DNA from 2 places in the Priestia sp. ABM2_011 genome. Region 1 is predicted to be linked to the other one. Evidence: a T-box and tRNA genes for the amino acid it is inferred to sense, from the RefSeq annotation. Region 1 holds a T-box; the other holds one or more tRNA genes.

Evidence for each region. The T-box of region 1 lies ahead of trpS (tryptophan--tRNA ligase). A T-box ahead of a tRNA ligase gene usually reads a tRNA of that ligase, here a tRNA-Trp.
Region 2: it has a tRNA-Trp gene. The T-box ahead of trpS (tryptophan--tRNA ligase) is inferred to sense a tRNA for this amino acid. The anticodon was not compared.

The regions. Positions count from the first base shown of each region.
Region 1 is NZ_JBSWUB010000001.1:4,602,557-4,611,643, forward strand. It holds gene ACXAE4_RS24240 (ABC transporter ATP-binding protein) at 1-728, opposite strand, end outside; gene ACXAE4_RS24245 (ABC transporter permease) at 743-1,669, opposite strand; gene ACXAE4_RS24250 (ABC transporter permease) at 1,672-2,607, opposite strand; gene ACXAE4_RS24255 (peptide ABC transporter substrate-binding protein) at 2,705-4,351, opposite strand; T-box leader at 5,018-5,222, shown strand; gene trpS (tryptophan--tRNA ligase) at 5,299-6,288, shown strand; gene ACXAE4_RS24265 (YjbA family protein) at 6,318-7,067, opposite strand; gene ACXAE4_RS24270 (hypothetical protein) at 7,096-7,254, opposite strand; gene opp4C (oligopeptide ABC transporter permease) at 7,367-8,281, opposite strand; gene opp4B (oligopeptide ABC transporter permease) at 8,293-9,087, opposite strand, start outside.
Region 2 is NZ_JBSWUB010000001.1:3,105,597-3,114,683, forward strand. It holds gene ACXAE4_RS16705 (spore germination protein) at 1-73, shown strand, start outside; gene ACXAE4_RS16710 (spore germination protein) at 33-284, shown strand; gene ACXAE4_RS16715 (spore germination protein) at 329-553, shown strand; gene ACXAE4_RS16720 (hypothetical protein) at 543-635, shown strand; gene ACXAE4_RS16725 (Ger(x)C family spore germination C-terminal domain-containing protein) at 1,576-2,061, shown strand; gene ACXAE4_RS16730 (GerAB/ArcD/ProY family transporter) at 2,082-2,444, shown strand; gene ACXAE4_RS16735 (GerAB/ArcD/ProY family transporter) at 2,877-3,002, shown strand; gene ACXAE4_RS16740 (Na+/H+ antiporter NhaC family protein) at 3,409-4,809, opposite strand; tRNA gene ACXAE4_RS16745 (tRNA-Gly) at 5,025-5,096, opposite strand; tRNA gene ACXAE4_RS16750 (tRNA-Leu) at 5,117-5,198, opposite strand; tRNA gene ACXAE4_RS16755 (tRNA-Trp) at 5,225-5,298, opposite strand; gene ACXAE4_RS16760 (phospholipase D-like domain-containing protein) at 5,539-6,933, opposite strand; gene ACXAE4_RS16765 (hypothetical protein) at 7,301-7,570, opposite strand; gene ACXAE4_RS16770 (hypothetical protein) at 7,867-8,052, shown strand; gene ACXAE4_RS16775 (GerAB/ArcD/ProY family transporter) at 8,075-9,087, shown strand, end outside.

The DNA of each region.
Region 1 (9,087 bases):
ACTTCATCCACTGTGCCCGTTTCAACAATTTGACCAGCGTACATAACGGCTACTCGATCTGCTACATTTGCTACTACACCAAGATCATGGGTGATAAAGATAATAGATGTATCCGTTTTTTTCTGAATGTCTTTCATCAACTCTAAAATTTGAGCTTGAATTGTTACATCAAGCGCCGTTGTTGGTTCATCAGCAATCAGTAATTTCGGATTAGAAGCAAGAGCCATCGCAATGACAACACGCTGTCTCATCCCTCCGCTGAATTCATGCGGATATTGATTCACACGCTGTTCTGGAAAAGGAATGCCTACAAGCGTTAATAACTCGACTGCACGTTTTTTCGCTTCCGCTTTAGATACTTTGGAATGCTTGATTACGACTTCACCAATTTGAGCTCCAACTTTCATTGTTGGATTTAAAGAAGTCATCGGATCTTGGAAAATCATACCGATATCCTTACCGCGAATAGCTTCCATTTCTTTATCCGTTTTCTTTGCTAAATCAATGCCGTCAAACAGCATTTCACCGCTTTTAATTCGGCCAGGAGGCATCGGGATAAGGCGCATGATTGTTTGTGAAGTTACACTTTTACCAGATCCTGACTCACCAACAATTGCTAGCGTTTCACCTTTATTTAAGTGGAAGTTAACGCCGCGAACAGCTTGAACTTCTCCGCCATATGTTTTAAATGATACAGCTAAATTTTTTACTTCTAATAAACGTGACATATGAGTTCACTTCCTTACTTACGTAGTTTTGGATCTAACGCATCTCGTAATCCATCACCAATTACGTTGAACGCTAAGATTGTTAAACAGATAAACAAACCTGGGAAAAATAAGCGCCAAGGATAGTATTCCAAAGCAGGTAAGCCTTCTGAAGCCATTGTTCCCCAGCTTGCAAGCGGTGCCGGAACGCCTAGTCCCAAGTAGCTTAAAAATGCTTCTGTAAAGATTGCTGAAGGAATCGTTAGTGTCATTGTTACTAAAATCGGACCTGTTGCATTCGGAATAAGATGTTTAAATAAAATACGCTTTGTTGTTGCTCCTAATGTTTGTGAAGCCATTACGTACTCTTGGTTTTTCAACTGCAATACTTGTCCACGTACAATACGGGCCATGTTAATCCAGCCGGTAATGGTCATCGCCAAGATCATCGTGCCTAACCCTTGGCCAAGCATAACCATTAAAATAATAACCAGTAAAAGGTAAGGAACACCATATAAGATATCCGCAACACGCATCATTGTTTCATCCGTACGGCCGCCGCGGTATCCAGAGATGCTTCCCCAAACTACGCCGATGAATAAATCAATTAAAGCTGCTGCTAACCCGATAAATAATGAAATACGAGCGCCTTCCCACGTACGAGCAAACACATCGCGCCCTAATTCATCTGTGCCGAACCAGTGCTCAGAAGATGGTGCCTGATTGGCATTCAATAAATCATTGGTTGCATAATCGTATTTCACCATCAATGGACCAAATATCGCCATAAAAACAAGGAGAACCATTAGTACTACACCAAACATAGCAAGCTTATTTTTGCGAAAACGAATAAAAACATCTTGCCAGAACGAAAGACTCGGTTTTTCAATCTTTTCTGCTTGAGCATGGTCAATCCCTGCTGTTTCAAACATTTCTTTAGGAATTTTCGGAAGTTGCTGCATAGTTACTCTCCTTTCTTAGCACCTGTAAGTTTAATTCGAGGATCAATAAAGCCGTATGCAATATCTACAAGCAGGATACATACAAGTAGTAAAATACTGTAGAACACCGTTACGCCCATAATCGTTGTATAATCTCGGTTTGAGATACTGAGTACAAAGTGTGAACCTAATCCAGGGATACCAAATATTTTTTCAATAACAAAGCTACCCGTTAAAATCCCTGCTACTAAAGGTCCCATATAGGATACGACTGGAAGCATCGCATTTCGCATGGCGTGCTTAACTGTAATAACGCCTCTGCTTAAACCTTTTGCTTTCGCTGTACGAATATAATCATTGCTTAATACTTCAAGCATACTCGACCGAGTTAATCGTGCGATAAACGCCATAGGGGTTGAAGCAAGCGCGAGAGCTGGTAACACCGTGTGTGCCCAAGATTCCCAGCGTGCAACCGGAAAAATTTGTAGTTTCATAGCCAGAACGTATTGTAATACCGCTGCCATGATAAAACTTGGAACTGAGATTCCTAGAACTGCAATAACCATCGCCGTGTAATCTTGCCATTTATTATGTTTTAAAGCAGCAATAACACCTAGTACTACGCCAATAGCAATTGCTATTAAAATAGCTTCCATCCCTAGCATGAATGAAACAGGGAATCCGCCGTTAATCAAATCATTTACCGTTTGGCCTTTATATTTGAAAGATGGACCAAAATCCCACTTTAAAATTGATGTTAAGTAATCAAAGTACTGATGGTACCAAGGCTGATCTAAACCGTAATACTGATTTAGATTTTTTTGAATTTCAGGGGGAAGCTGCTTTTCTGATGTGAATGGACCTCCTGGAACAGCACGCATTAAGAAAAAGGTCGCTGTTACGATCAGCCATAATGATAGAAACATATAAATAAGTCGTTTTCCTATATATTTGAACACCCTGACACACCTCCATATTTTTACAAAATTCGCGCACAAGAAAGAAAAGTATATGGAGCACCAGGCCCCATATACCCTTTGTCATAATTGATGTTACTTACTCAAAATGAGCCCACTTAATCTGAATGTCTCCAAGACCAGACATCACAACATCTTTCAGCTGCTTGTCTTGTACCCAAGCATTTGTGTAGAAGTAGATTGGTGCCACTGGCATTTCATCCATGAAGATACCTTCTGCTTTTTTCAACATTGCCTGACGTTTTTTAGGATCTGTTTCTTTTTGAGAGTCAATTAATAACTTTTTATATTCTGGATTTTCCCAGTTTGTATCATTATTTCCGCCTTTTTTGTCACGGAATAACTCTAGGAAGTTGATTGGATCGTTAAAGTCTCCTAACCAGCCCATACGCCCAACTTGATAATCTCCTTGGTGTAACTTTTCAATGTAAACAGCCCACTCAGAGTTGTCTAACTGTACTTTAATACCAAGGTTTTTCTTCCACATATCTTGAACAGCTTGTGCAATTTTTGCATGTTTTTCATCCGTGTTGTATGACACCTTAATTGCTGGTAGTTCTGAAGCATCTTTAAGGCCCATTTCTTTCAAGCCTTTTTCTAAATATTCTTTTGCTTTTTTCACATCATTGTCTTTGAAGTAGCCTTTTTTGTTATCTTCAAACATTGTTGGTGGTACAGCCGCCATCGCTGGAACTGAACCGTCTTTTGTAATTTGTTCTGTAATACCTTTACGATCAATTGCATAAGCTAATGCTTTACGAATGTTCACATTGTCTAAAGGTTTTTGTTCTGTATTAAACTTGTACCAGTAAGTACCTGCAATCTCTTGAATGTTTAATGAACCGTCTTTCTTTAATTCAGGAAGTGCATCAGCTGGTAATTGACCGGTAGGCATACCCGCCCAGTCTAATTCACCGTTTTTGAACATTGAAAGTTCAGTGTTGTTATCATTGATCATGTACATTTCAACTTTTTTAAGTTTTACAGCATCTTTATCCCAATAGTTTTCATTAGGAACTAACTCAATTTTGTCGTTATGTTTCCAAGTTTTAAGCTTGAAAGGACCGTTTGACGTATAGTTTTCGCCTGCATTTGTGTACCATTTTTCATTTGATTCAGCAATTTTCGTATTCACTGGGAAGTACGTATAGAAAGCTGTTAATTCTAAGAAATATGGCGTTGGGTTTTCTAATGTTACCTCAAGCGTTTTATCATCTGTTGCTTTAACGGCAACATCATCTAATGAACCTTTTCCTTCATTAGCAGCCTGTGCATTTTTAACATAGTATAATTGATATGCATATTGAGATTCGTTTTTAGGATCTAACGCCCATTTCCATGCATATTCGAAATCTTTTGCTGTTACAGGGTCACCATTTGACCATTTTGCATCGTCGCGAATCGTAAACGTATATTTAGTTTGATCATCGCTGACCTTTACATCTTTCGCCATGGCATTTTCAGGTTTTCCATCTTTACCAATACGAGTTAAACCTTCAAATGTTTGTAATAATACGTTTGATGACGTTGAATCATTAGCTAAGCCTGGGTTCAGTGAGAAAGGCTCAGTTTTAATGTTTACGCGAAGCTCTTGCTCTTTTTTCTTGTCGCCGCCATCACTGCTAGCATTTTCACTGCCACCAGATTCTTTGTTAAATCCACATGCAGCTAAAAACAAGCTCATTACAAGCAGCAAACTGAAAAGAATTGACAACCTTTTCTTCATTGCGTGTTACCCCCTATTAAATTTTGTTTGTGTGGCAACCATATTTTTTTGATATGCACTAATTTCTTAATCCTCTTTCAATACAAAATAATCAGTTATTTTTTCACGTAGTAGAGTGCTAAAGACCTCACTGCAAAATTATTCTTCTACCCTATGAAACTGTCATCAATTGTTTACATGCTGTAAATCCAATGTATGCGCTTAATATGTAGAAGACTCATTCATTACAAAATTCGCTAATTGAAACAAAACATTGGCTATTTTGTTTTTTCTGAAAAATTAAGAAATTGTAATACCTTTGTAAAAAATATGTTTGTTACGCCTATTATAAATATTTTAAAAATTTATTGCAATACTATTATTTAATGGTATTTTTTTGTCATGAGGGAAAAAACCTTATCTTATAAGGATTGTGCCTACTTGTCAGACGTCTAAAATCTTTTTTGTAGTATAGGTATTACAATAGTATTACAAAGGCATTAGAAATACTAAATAAAAGATTTTTACCAAATCCTCCACCAAATTTTCATTAAGAAATGCTTTAATTAAAAGGTTCTTGTCTTTTTTTGCCGAAGAAAAATTCCAGTAAATTGTCTTATAAACCTTTTTAGCGATAAGATGTTTAAATTCCTGCTTTTTCGCGTTATAATAATGAATAACTATATAATTAAAGCTGTGAAAAAGAGTAGTATGCAGAATTTTCATTTTTAGAGAGTTTGTGGCTGGTGAGAACAAACATTGAAACCTGCAGAATGGACTTTGGAGCTTTCAAGTGCAAAGCTTGAACGTTGATCTCAACGTTACATGAATAAAGATAGTTCACAATAATGTGTGCTAATTAGGGTGGCAACGCGGTCCATTCGCCCCTAGCTTATGCTAGGAGCGGATGGGCCTTTTTATGTTGTATACGTAAACTAGCATCATATATGTGCAGATGAAAGGAAGATTTGATGAAAACAATTTTTTCAGGTATTCAACCAAGCGGTACAATCACTTTAGGCAACTACATTGGAGCGATGAAGCAATTTGTTGAACTTCAACATGACTATAACTGTCATTTTTGTATTGTAGATCAGCATGCAATTACAGCGCCTCAAGACCGTTTAGCACTTCGTAAAAACATTCGCAGCCTTGCTGCTCTGTATGTAGCAGTAGGAATTGATCCAGCAAAATCAACTTTATTTATTCAATCAGAAGTGCCCGCCCACACGGAAGCAGGATGGATGTTACAGTGCGTAGCGTATATCGGTGAACTTGAGCGTATGACTCAGTTTAAAGATAAGTCCGCTGGAAAAGAAGCAGTATCAGCAGGATTATTAACTTATCCTCCACTAATGGCAGCTGATATTCTTTTATACAACACCGATTTGGTGCCAGTTGGTGAAGATCAAAAGCAGCATTTAGAATTAACGCGTGACTTAGCTGAGCGCTTTAACAAAAAATACAATGATATCTTCACTATTCCTGAAGTACGTATTCCAAAAGTGGGCGCACGCGTCATGTCTCTTCAAGATCCTACGAAAAAAATGAGCAAGTCCGATCCAAACCAAAAAGCTTTTATTACGCTCTTGGATGACGCTAAAACGATTGAAAAGAAAATCAAAAGTGCCGTAACGGATTCAGAAGGTATTGTTCGCTACGATAAAGAAAATAAGCCAGGTATTTCAAACTTATTAAGCATTTATTCAATCCTAGCAAATAAATCAATCGAAGACATTGAAGCAATGTACGAAGGCAAAGGTTATGGTGACTTTAAAGCTGACACAGCTAAAGTAGTAGCTGAAGCACTTGCTCCAATTCAAGAAAGATATTATGAATTAGTTGATTCTAGCGAGTTAGATGATATTTTAGATCAAGGTGCCGATAAAGCAAATGCAACGGCTAATAAAATGCTTCGCAAAATGCGAAACGCAATGGGAATTGGCCGTAAACGTTAAAAAAAAACGACTGCTATGCAGTCGTTTTTTTAATTCACTTTTGGCTCTTGTTCAATTTCCCAAAGTTTTTCAAAGAAAGGTTGTCCTTTTACTAAGCGCTCGCATAATAATTTATGTTTCGGTGACCACCCTGACTTCGTTTCATCGTATAGCTGATTCCATACGTCTTGAAACGGCATCTCTTGAATGTCTTCGTATTTCGTTGGATTCCACTCTGTGTACCAGTAGCGGATTTGAGCTGTATTTTTTGTTGTATGTAGCTGATCAAGTGCCATAAATAACAGCTGTTTTAGCTGACGTTCTTTACGTGTTAGCCCTCTCATCGTTTCAGGAGACGGCGAAAGAATATGATGCTCTTTTTTAGTTAGCTCGTCTTCACTGAACTTATATTCTAGCTCTTCTTGATCCGCAATCATCTCATAAACTAACTGTTCTTGTCTTGGAATTAAGCGGCTTTTTCGAATTGGGATATGATAGCCCATCGTATCAATTGCTAAAATATTCGTTCCATCTGTAACAATAAAACAATATTCAACCTGCGTGCGCTCATGATTTTTCCGAATGTATGCTTTCTGATAGACATCTTGTAGTAGTTGTTGAGGTAGCTCGGAAAGATCATTTTCAATGTAATGAAATAAAAGCGGATTTACTTTTAATAACGGTGCTTGATCGAGCAGTTCTACACAATCGTCTTTTCTCCACTCATGGAAATGACACACATTATAACCGTTTTCTTCGCCTTCAAACCAATTAACCCATACATCATGAAGATATAGCATAATTTACCCCTCACTTACTATCTGTTTGTTATCCATCAGTATAGGCAGAGAAAGGAATTTTTATTCCAAATGATGTTATTTTTCTAAAAATTAATTGTAAAATACCTTCGTTTTTGGTTATTATGCAAATGCACTTATTTCGAAGCTCAGACATAACGCCAGTGCTAATGATTGCTACAGGCTTCATGAACTATATCCACCCCTATAAGCAGAAAAAATCCGAGTTTCTTCTATAGTAATAGGTTTGTCAGGAGGTCTGACAAACCTAAAAAAATCTATCACACTTTTGTGATAGATTTTTAACGAAGAGATTTTGGATTTAAAGCATCTTTTAATCCTTCACCAATGAAGTTGATAGCCAGGATCGTAAATGTAATAGCTAAACCTGGCGGAACCCACATCCAAGGCTTATTCTGCAGCACATCTGATTCCCTTGCTTCTGTCAGCATATTCCCCCAGCTCGGCGTATCAGCCGGCACGCCAAAACCGATAAAGCTAATCGCTGACTCAAACACGATAAGGATGGCCATCTGCAAACTGGCTTGAACCACAATCGTTGAAAACACATTTGGCAGCAAATGTTTGAAGATGATTTTAAACGGGCTGCACCCAATGGAAACAGCTGAAAGCACATATTCATTTTCTTTTTCAGCCAAGACTTTGCTTCGCACCAGCCGGGCCGTACTTCCCCAGCTTAGGAAGCTAACAACTAGGATGAGCGTCCAAACGCCTGAGATTTTTCCAATTAGAATTGTATTTAACACTACAACAAAAACAATGAGCGGAAAGTTTAAGACAAAGTCTGTAAAACGCATTAAGAATTGGTCCACTTTGCCTCCGTAATAACCCGCAATCGAACCAATAAGAGTTCCGATTAAAATAACGAGTGTTGTACAAGCAACTCCAATCAGTAACGAAGTTCTTCCTCCATACAATGTACGTGCAAATACGTCTCGACCATTTGTATCCGTTCCAAACCAATGCTCACTGGAAGGCGCTGCATTCATCGCCATATAGTCGATACGTGTAATATCTGCTTTTGTAAGCAGCGGTGCAAAAATGGCAAGAAGCGTAATCACAATCATGAAAGCTAAACTTATCATGGCTAGTTTATTTTTTACAAACTTCTTTCGCGCAATCGCCCATGGAGAAAGGTTTTTAGGAGCTTTCATATTCACTTCTGGCTGTACATCTTTTTTCGTTACAATTTCCATACTTTCTCCTCCTAATCCAAACGAATACGCGGATCTGCTACGCCGTATAACAAATCAGCAACCAGATTCCCAACCAATGTTAAAATTGAAAACAGCATTGTAAGCGACATCATAACTGAGTAGTCACGAGTTGCTACAGAGTCAACAAACAACTTTCCGATTCCTGGATACGTAAAGATTGTCTCTGTAATGATAGAACCGCTAATGATTGTTACAAGATCAAACCCTAAAAACGTAATAAGCGGAATCATTGAGTTGCGTAAGATATGAACATTATAAATTTTAGATTCTTTTGTTCCTTTTGCTCTGGCTGTGCGCACAAAATCTTTGCGACTGTTTTCAATAATATCATTACGCAAAAATTGGGTATACTGCGCGGTCGACATCAAGCCAAGAATCAGTGCAGGTAATATAACGTGATGAATTCTACTTTGAATAAATTCCCATGATCCCTCTTTTAATCCTACTTCAACAGAACCGCTAAACGGAAACCAGCCTAACTGAAAGGAAAATAAATAAATGCCTACGATCCCTGCGATAAACGATGGAACCGCTAATGCAAAGTAATTATATCCTGCAATAAAGTTATCTGCTAAGGTATACGGTTTTCTTCCTGCATACATACCTAAAATAAATGCAAACACATACGTAATCAAAAGCGAAGTCAAAGCTAAAAAGATCGTATTAGGCATACGCTCTAAAATAATATCTAATGTCGGTAACTTATGAGTTGTTGACTTTCCTAAATCTCCTTGTGCCACTCCCTTTACCCAGTTCCAATATTGAACGTAGATAGGATCGTTATA
Region 2 (9,087 bases), 1.5 Mb from region 1:
TATTTTCGTGGACGGAACTCCATTTGTCCTCATTGCACCAGCGTGTATTTATACAATTTTTCCAATCGGCTGAAGATTATTATGCGCGGTTTGACATTGCCACTTCCATTCGGCTTTTACGTATTTTTATGTTTATGATTTCACTTATCGCGCCTGCTACGTATGTAGCGGTTACAACATTTCATCAAGAGATGGTACCTACAACGCTCATTGTAGCACTTGCAGCACAACGAGAATCCGTCCCACTTCCCTGCGTTCATAGAAGCTTTACTCATGGAAGTTAACTTTTGAGATTTTACGGGAGGCAGGGATACGTTTACCTAAAGCTATCGGTTCAGCAGTTTCTATTGTCGGAGCCCTTGTAATTGGTCAAGCAGCTGTTCAGGCAAGCATTGTTTCACCTGCAATGGTTATTATCGTATCCATTACAGCCATTGCAAGTTTTGCTACACCGTCTTTCGATATGGCCATCTCGGCGCGCTTAATTCGTTTTTTATTTATGACTAGGCGCGGCTACATTCGGTTTCTATGGCATTATTCTTATGTCTCTTAATGATGAGTTGTCCATTTGTGCAGTCTTACGATCATTTGGAGTTCCTTACATGTCCCCGTTTGCACCCTTTATACCCTGGTAAGACAACGGTGACACTGTTGCTACGGTTACCATGGTGGACGTTGAGACAGAAGACCTAAACTGATTAGTGACTACCAACACAGTCCGTCAGAAGCTGCAACATCAACAAGCCTGACGTCCTCCTGCATCTCAAGTGGCATGGTAAATCAGTGAATTTCGAAGAGGGTGATCAATGATGAAGCGTAAAGGCTTATTTTTACTTGTAACGATCATGACAATGACTTGTAATACTTACAAGCTGCTGGAGTAAAAAAGAATTAACAGACCTTGCATATTGTATCGGCAATGGGCATTGATAAAACGAAAAGACGGACGGTATGAGCTTAACGCTTTCAAATTATTAACCCGGGAAACGTAGCTGGCGGTATACAAGGGGGCGGCGGTAGCCCAAAGTCCGCCTGTTACGATCTATTCTGCTTCTGGCGATAATTTAGTTGAAGCAAGCAGACGCGCTTCAGCTAGAATTTCCCGAAGACTTGTATTATGCCCATACCAACTTAGTCGTAGATCGGAGAAAAACTAGCGCAGTGAAGAAGGAATTAACATTCATTAATTGATGGTCTATTGATCGCGATCCTGAATTTCGAATTACGACTTCCCTAGTCATCGCCAACCAGTCAAGTGCTGCTGATCTTGGTAAAGAGCACTAACGCCTGTCGATAAAATTCCAGCAAATAAGATTACTAAAAACGCTTAGAATTTACGCAAAGAAAATGGGGAGAGAATGTAAAGACATCACTCTCAAGAGGTGATGAAGAGTCTCTCGAATCTCCCTGGAAGAGGAAGCAGTTGTATCAGGATTTCGTCTAGTTGGTAATCCTCAGCAAGCACAAAAGCTAGATAATCTTCAGGAAAGTGCACCAGAAGCAACACTTCGCGCTTCCGGGATTGCAGTATTAAAAGAGGGAAAACTAGTCGATTGGTTATATGGAAAACCAGCAATAGGGACAGTATGGATTCTTGATAAAATTCAAGGCACTGATATTAATATTGATTGGAAAGGAAAAAAAGAAGCTATTGCTTATCAAACTGTAAGACAAAAAACAAGCATCTCTGCCCAAGTCAAGAATGGCCAACCTCATATTTCCGTTCATACACGTGTTGAAGGAGATATTGGTGATATGGAGGTACCTGTTGATATTAAAAATCCAAAGGTTATTAGAAAAATGGAACAATCCATCGGAAAAAAAATCGAAAAAGATCTAAAGATGGCTATTGAACGTGCCAAAAAAAACAGAACAGATATCTTAGGATTTGGAGAGGTAATTCATCGTACTAGGCCAAATCAATTTAAGAAATTTAAACAAGAATGGAATGATGTGTACTTTCCAAAGTTAGAAGTGGATATTACAGTAGAAGCTTACATTCGCCGAACGGGTCTGCGCAATAAATCGTTTCTCTCTAGCGTAAAAGAAAAACAACAATGAGGTAAGGAGGTTCTGGCTATATGGAAAAAGCAAAAATCAGCGCCACTCAATTATTCATTCTCATGGTATTATTCGAACTGGGGAGCGCTTTATTAGTTCCTCTTGCAATGAGAGCGAAGCAAGATGCATGGCTAGCTATTTTAATTGGAATGCTGTTCAGCTTTTTTTTCTTCTTAGTCTATCATAGAGCTGTATTCTCTATTACCCGGATCTTTTGTTTACCGAGTACGTACAGAAAGATTTTAGGGAAAGCCCTTAGGATTCGCTTCTTGGCATTTGTCTATATCCTTTACTTCATGTACGATGCCTCAAGGGTTCTACGTGATTTTGGTGAGATGCTTGTTGGCCTTTGCTTATCCCGATACGCCTTTATTTATTGCTAATGCTTTATTAATCCTCGTCATTATTTATACTGTTACGAAAAGGAATTGAGGTTATTGCGACGGTCAGGAGAGCTTGCTGTTTATTTTTATGTATTTTCTGGCTGTTGCAGGCTTCATTTTAATTATATCGCTCAGGATTAATTGATTTTAAGAACTTACAGCCGGTATTAAAAGAAGGACGTGCTCATTTCCTGTTGCAAAAATTGCTGTTAACTCGAAACGCTGTATTTTCCATTTTCACAGAAACTCATTGTAATTACCATGCTTCTTGCCGTATTTAAACAACCCCAAAAAAGCTAAGCGTCACCATGTTTTGTGCTACTGCATTAAGTGGGGTTAATCTCATTATCACGATGCTCATTAATGTTTGTGTACTGGGAGTTAATTTGACTGACACGCTCACAGTTTCCACTTCTTAGTACTGTCCAAACGATCCAAGTAGCTGATTTTTTAGAGCGTCTAGATGTATTTTTTATGTTCGCTATGGTGATTGGGATTTATTTCAAAGTTAGCATCTTGTTTTATGCTTCTATAATAGGTAGCAGCTACTTTATTTAAAATTAAATCTCCTTCGACGTCTAGCGTATCCTTTTAGGCTAATCATTGTGTTATTTTTGTCGATTACAATCGCTAGTAATTTTCAAGAACACCTTTATGAAGGACTGCACGTAGCGAGATTTCTTTTGCATATGCCGCTATTTTCTATCGTACCCCTACTGCTTCTGATTATCGCCTTTTTGAAGAATAGGAAGAAGCAGCACAGATAGTGTATCTCTACTAAATAAAAAAATGGCGTTAAAATTATTGAGGTGATGTGCGTGTATATATGGTTTTATGATCATTTTGTTAATACCATCTTATTTCCGCTTACTTGTATCATCCTAGTGTGCCTGTCATTAGGACTGTATGCATACTTTAAATTAAAAAAAATGAAAAATTGATACTAGACGGCTATTTTTCTCATTCAAAATAAGAAAGATACAACAAGATAGAAAGCAACTGTTATTCCCGCTGCAATTAAAGCTGGCTTTAATTTATATTTGGCATATTCAATAACAGATAAATCTAATATTTTGGCGATGGTATTCGTATCATCGCTTAAAGGTGAAGAAAACGCTCCAAAGGAACCGCTCGCAAACACCGCACCGATAATTAACGGCAAAGAAAGATCTGCAGAACTTGCAAGCGATACGCCAAGCGGCATTAAAATCCCCCACGTTCCCCAAGCAGATCCGATAAAGTAAGAAATAGCGGCTCCAAAGATAAACATGAACGGAGTGACAAACATTTGAGGAATCCACTTAGAATGTGCCGTCACGAAATTTGAAAAACCTAAGTCTTCTGTAACAGCGGATAATCCCCATACTACCGATAACAACAAAATAACGGACATCAAGTCATTGCCTCCTGTGATAAAACCATTAAGCAAATTCTGTAATGTAAAGCGCTGAAACAAGAAAAAAATGAGGGTAATTAACGTAGTCATAATTAAAGCTACTACCATCGCTTCTAACACGTCTGCTTTAATAAATGCTTCAAAAAAGCTGTGACTCTTACGATGTCCACTCCACCATGTTAAAAGTAAGGTAAGTGAAATCACAACAAGTAAAGGTACTAACAAATTCCAAGGCTTAGAAGGCAAATCCTTCGAGACGCAAGGATGACAATCATGCCAATCTTTTTCGTCTTCTTCCTCGAGCTTCATAGGAGCCGTAGACGTTGAATGATGAAAAAAGCTGAAATAAATCCCTACTAAAATAATCACAATCGAAAAGAAATTATGAGGAATGCTTTGAATAAACAAAGAATAAGCGTCTTGTTTTATGCCTTGATGATCAATTGCCATTTGAATGATTGAGACCATATATCCTACAAATGCCGTTGCCACGGGAATTAAGACGATAACAGGAGTAGCAGTTGTTTCAATAACAAACCCTAGCTCTGCTGTCGTCATTTTCACTTTTTTCAGCAGCGCTCTCATAATGGGCGCGATCGTCACAAAACGAAAGGTGGGAGCACTGAATGTTCCAATGGTTGAAACATAGGTTAAAATAAGAGCTTTTTTTCTTGTATCAATTCTTTCTGCAGCTGTTTCCACAAAACCTTTAACTCCTCCAGCCATCTTAATCATTCCGATAAGCCCTGAAAACGCGTATAAAAAGACAACGATTTCTATATTACTTTTATTTCTAAGAGCTTGTACAACGTAGTGAAGTAACTTTTCAACACCTCCGACAATCGAATGATCAATCAAATAAGCGCCTACTAATAAGCCTAAAAACAAACCTGGCAGCACTTGTTTGGTGAAAATAGCTATTGGAATAACAATTAAAAACGGTATAATTGAAAACCAACTAGATTCCATAGGACTCTCCCCTATCTTAAAAACCATATTAGACGTCTTCACGTATCGTTCATTAGCTTTTAATGTAACCCCAATAATATGTGTATATTCACGAAAACGATACGTATAAGCAGCACTGATTGAATAAACTATTTCTAATTAAAAACAGCATAGTAAAAATCTTTATTTCTACAACAAAAAAAGCAGTTTGCACATGCAAACTGCTTTTGAAAAGAAGCGGAAGACGAGGTTCGAACTCGCGACCCCCACCTTGGCAAGGTGGTGTTCTACCACTGAACTACTTCCGCGCAATATATAAAAGTAAAGATGCGGGTGAAGGGACTTGAACCCCCACGTCATAAGACACTAGATCCTAAGTCTAGCGCGTCTGCCAATTCCGCCACACCCGCGTGTGAATCGAAAAATAACTCCAAAATGGCAGGGGCAGTAGGAATCGAACCCACACTGACGGTTTTGGAGACCGTAGTTCTACCTTTAAACTATGCCCCTAGAAATGACTTCTTCAAAAGAACCTCGTTTATTGACGACGCTATATTATAATAAAACATATATGGAATTTCGTCAATAGGTCTTTTTATGAATCATGACTAGTACTGGCGACTTCAAAAAAAACTGTGAGGCATATCACAGCTTTTCACACTTTCCACCGCCAGTTGCAGCACCTTTTATCCTCTACCATTTATTTTTATAAGCTTTCTGCAAAAGCACTTTTTTAGGCAAAGTTCAGAACTATACAAAATGTCTCCAAAATCGCGTGAAGACTGAAAGAATATGGAGGAGTGCAGATTTTACAGGAGGCACGTTTTTTTGAGAATCCGTATTAAAACTCACAGGTTCCGCCTCATTTCCCACAAGCGTACTGTGAGAAATTTTAGTTTCAATAGCCCCTGTTAGCTCGGCTGCAAATTCTTCACTATCTATCATAACCATAGATTCAGTATTTAAAAATACAGAACGTGAATCTAAGTTAAAAGAACCAACTGCGCTCAAACGCTGGTCGTAAACAACGGATTTCCCGTGAATGGAATAAGGCTGTTGATATTCATAAAGCTTTGAAGCCGCTTTTATGACGCGGTTTTTCACTCCTAAGTATGCAGAAAAAGCCATAGCATTCGGAGTGGACGTAATAGAATTCGTTAAAATAATTCTTTGCACTTTAGATTTTACTGACTTATCTATATACTGTTCCATCTCTTTTGTTGGTACAATATAAGGACTTTGAACGACAATGGATTTTTCAGCTTGCTCAGAAAGCTTAATAAACGTTTTCCATATAAAAGGGCTTTTATTCATTCTTTGAATAGGATTTGCAATAAAAGAAACCTTTCTTGTAGGCATCGTTGATTCTCTCCATACAATATAAGGATGGACAAAGGGTTCGTTTGCTTTTTTGGCCTCTTCGTATTGATCTATTAACAATTTCTTTCCTGAAAGGCCACGAATTTGTTTAGTTTTCTTGAGCTTTGGAAAAGCTTTGCGCGTATACGGGTGGTTCCATAATTTCTCTACATACTTCTCCATTGAGAGAATGACACTATTACTTTCTTGCTTTGTATTATAAATCAGCACATCACGGTCATAGACAAAATTTTTATCCGGTTGACTGGCCAAGTATTTATCTCCGATATTTCGTCCTCCACTAATACCTAATTGGCCATCGACTACTATTATTTTATCGTGAAGACGGTTATGCCATGTCCAAGGTTTAAGAATAGTAAAGGGCTCATAGTACTTTAATTCAATATTATTGTGGAAAGCTAGAGCATAAAGAACATTTTTTCTCTTGCCTTTTAGCCCATGAGAGATCCCGTCTAACAGCACTCGAATACGTATACCTCGGTCCGCAGCTTCGAATAAAGCACCCATAAGTAAATCCGACGAACGACCTTTGCCGATGGAAAAGTACGCAATATCGATTGTATGCCTCGCTTCTTGAATCATCTGCATCCGAACAAGCCCTGAAAAATAACCGTTTTCCAAAAGCATAACACGGTCTGTGGATTCTTTCTTTCCGTAAAAATTCTCAGTATTCATTACTTTTAAGTCTTTTCCCTTGTGCAAAGGGACATAAAACAGTACCACTGCAGTTACGAATACATATATGAAGTACAATACGACAATCATTATTAGTATATTTATTAGCATGTTTCCTGTCACAATCCCTTTCCATTCTTATCGTTCTGTTTTTATTAGGATTCTTACTTTTTTAACTTCTATACCTTTTAAAATAAGAATGGAACGATGGATTATTTGTTACACTACTGTTGATTTCCGTGCAAGCCTTCGCTTCCGCTCCTGCAGGGTCTCACCTATTCTGTTTTCCCTATAGGAGCCTTCGCCTTGCCCTCCAAACAACTGCTAAAAGCCATTATATACACGAAACCTACATTCACTCTGCCAATAAAAAAAAGCAGAAGTTCATTATCTTCTGCTTTTGCAATTTATACTCTATTGTGAACCTGCTGTAAGTCTAAGTAAAACAGCTACTCTTTTATTGATTAAGGTCGTTTTCCATATCTTTTATGTCTTGCTGAAACTCAGTTAAACGCTGACGCTGTGTTTCAGAAGCATTTTCAAGCGCATTCTCAATTTGCTGAGAGGCTTCGTTCACTTCACCTATCGCTTGCTTCGCTTCATGTCCATACGATGCATCATTTTTAGCTTCATTTGCCTGTTCATATGCATCTACTGCTTCTTTATGCCCCTGCTGTGCTGCTTGAAATGATTGTTGTTTATCTTTGTTATATGGGAATTTTTTCATCATAGTGCTCCTTTCCGTTTGTTCACTCTATAGTGTGGCATTTTTCCACTTATTCATACGACGTTTCAATAGGTTGAAGCTGCGTAAATATTCCGCATAACAACTTCCTTTATTATTTAAGAGCGTCCAATGATATCTTTTATCCCTTGAAATACTTTCTATATTTTACATAAATGTATAATCACTTTCTTTAGCGGACATCATACGAATAGCTTATTTGAACGTCAAAATATATTGGGGTTGACTGCATGCACTTGTTTCTTTCCTTTTTGATCATTTGTGCAGGGATTATATGGATGGAAATAAAAAGATTACCTCAACACTCTCATAAAAAAGAACGGAAAATTTTTATTGTATTCATGACAATCAGTATCATGATCGCTCTTGCAAAAATCTTTCGGCTGCCTCTACCGAACCCTTCTGATTGGGTAGAAGCAATGTTTCAGCCTTTAAGTCACTTATTATTCCGTTGGATCACTTAATTCGTGTATATGGCAAAAGGATGTGCTCATTTTGCTTAATGAAATCAATATTTCGGCTGCGCAATTTCGCAAGCTAGTAACTTTATATAGCATCGGAAGCACAATTATTGTTGTGCCTGCTGCTATTACGGCTGATGCTCATCAAGACGCCTGGATTGCAGCACTTTTCGGTGTAGCATCAGGAATTGGCTTAGTTTTGCTTTTTACCTCACTAGGAAAAATGTTTCCAACGCTTACGCTGATGGAAATGAACGAAAAAATTTTAGGTAAACTGTTTGGAAAGATTGTTTCTGCTGTTTTTGTATTATCCAATTTGTTTATCAGCAGTCAAGTTCTTTACTATGTAGGGAATTTTCTCACTACACAAATTCTTCCCTACACGCCGCTTACAGCCATCCACATTGCGTTTATGAGTGTGGTTATCGTAGGAGTACGCCTAGGAATAGAAGTTATTGCACGAAGTGCCGAGATTTTATTCCCTTGGTTTGTCGGATTGTTCGGACTTCTGATTTTGTCTATGATTCCGCAAATTAAAATAGAGCATATTCAGCCTGTGTTCGAAATACATCCAAAAGCTTTTATTCGGGCTGTTTTAACGTTTTTAAGCATGAGTTCTTTGACTTATACGATTCTGCTTATGATTTTCCCTTCCCATACACCAGACACAAAAAAGTCCACTCAATCTTTTTATATAGGGAATATAGCCGGTGGACTAGTGATGGTTACGTTAATCTTACTCGGAATTTTAGTGCTTGGTCCTTATTACTCCCAAATCACCATGTTTCCAAGCTATGAATTAGGAAGAAGAATTGATGTAGGAAACTTTCTTCAAGGAATTGAAGTAGTCATTGCTATTTTGTGGTTTATTACTCTCTTTTTTAAGCTTTGCATTTACTTTTACGCTACTCTTTTGGGGTTTGCCAATGTATTTCATATAAAGGACTACAAGCTATTTTCTTTTCCAGTCGCACTCATCATGATTACACTTTCCCTTATTGTGTATCCAAGCGTTTCTTATCAAAAAGATTGGGATAC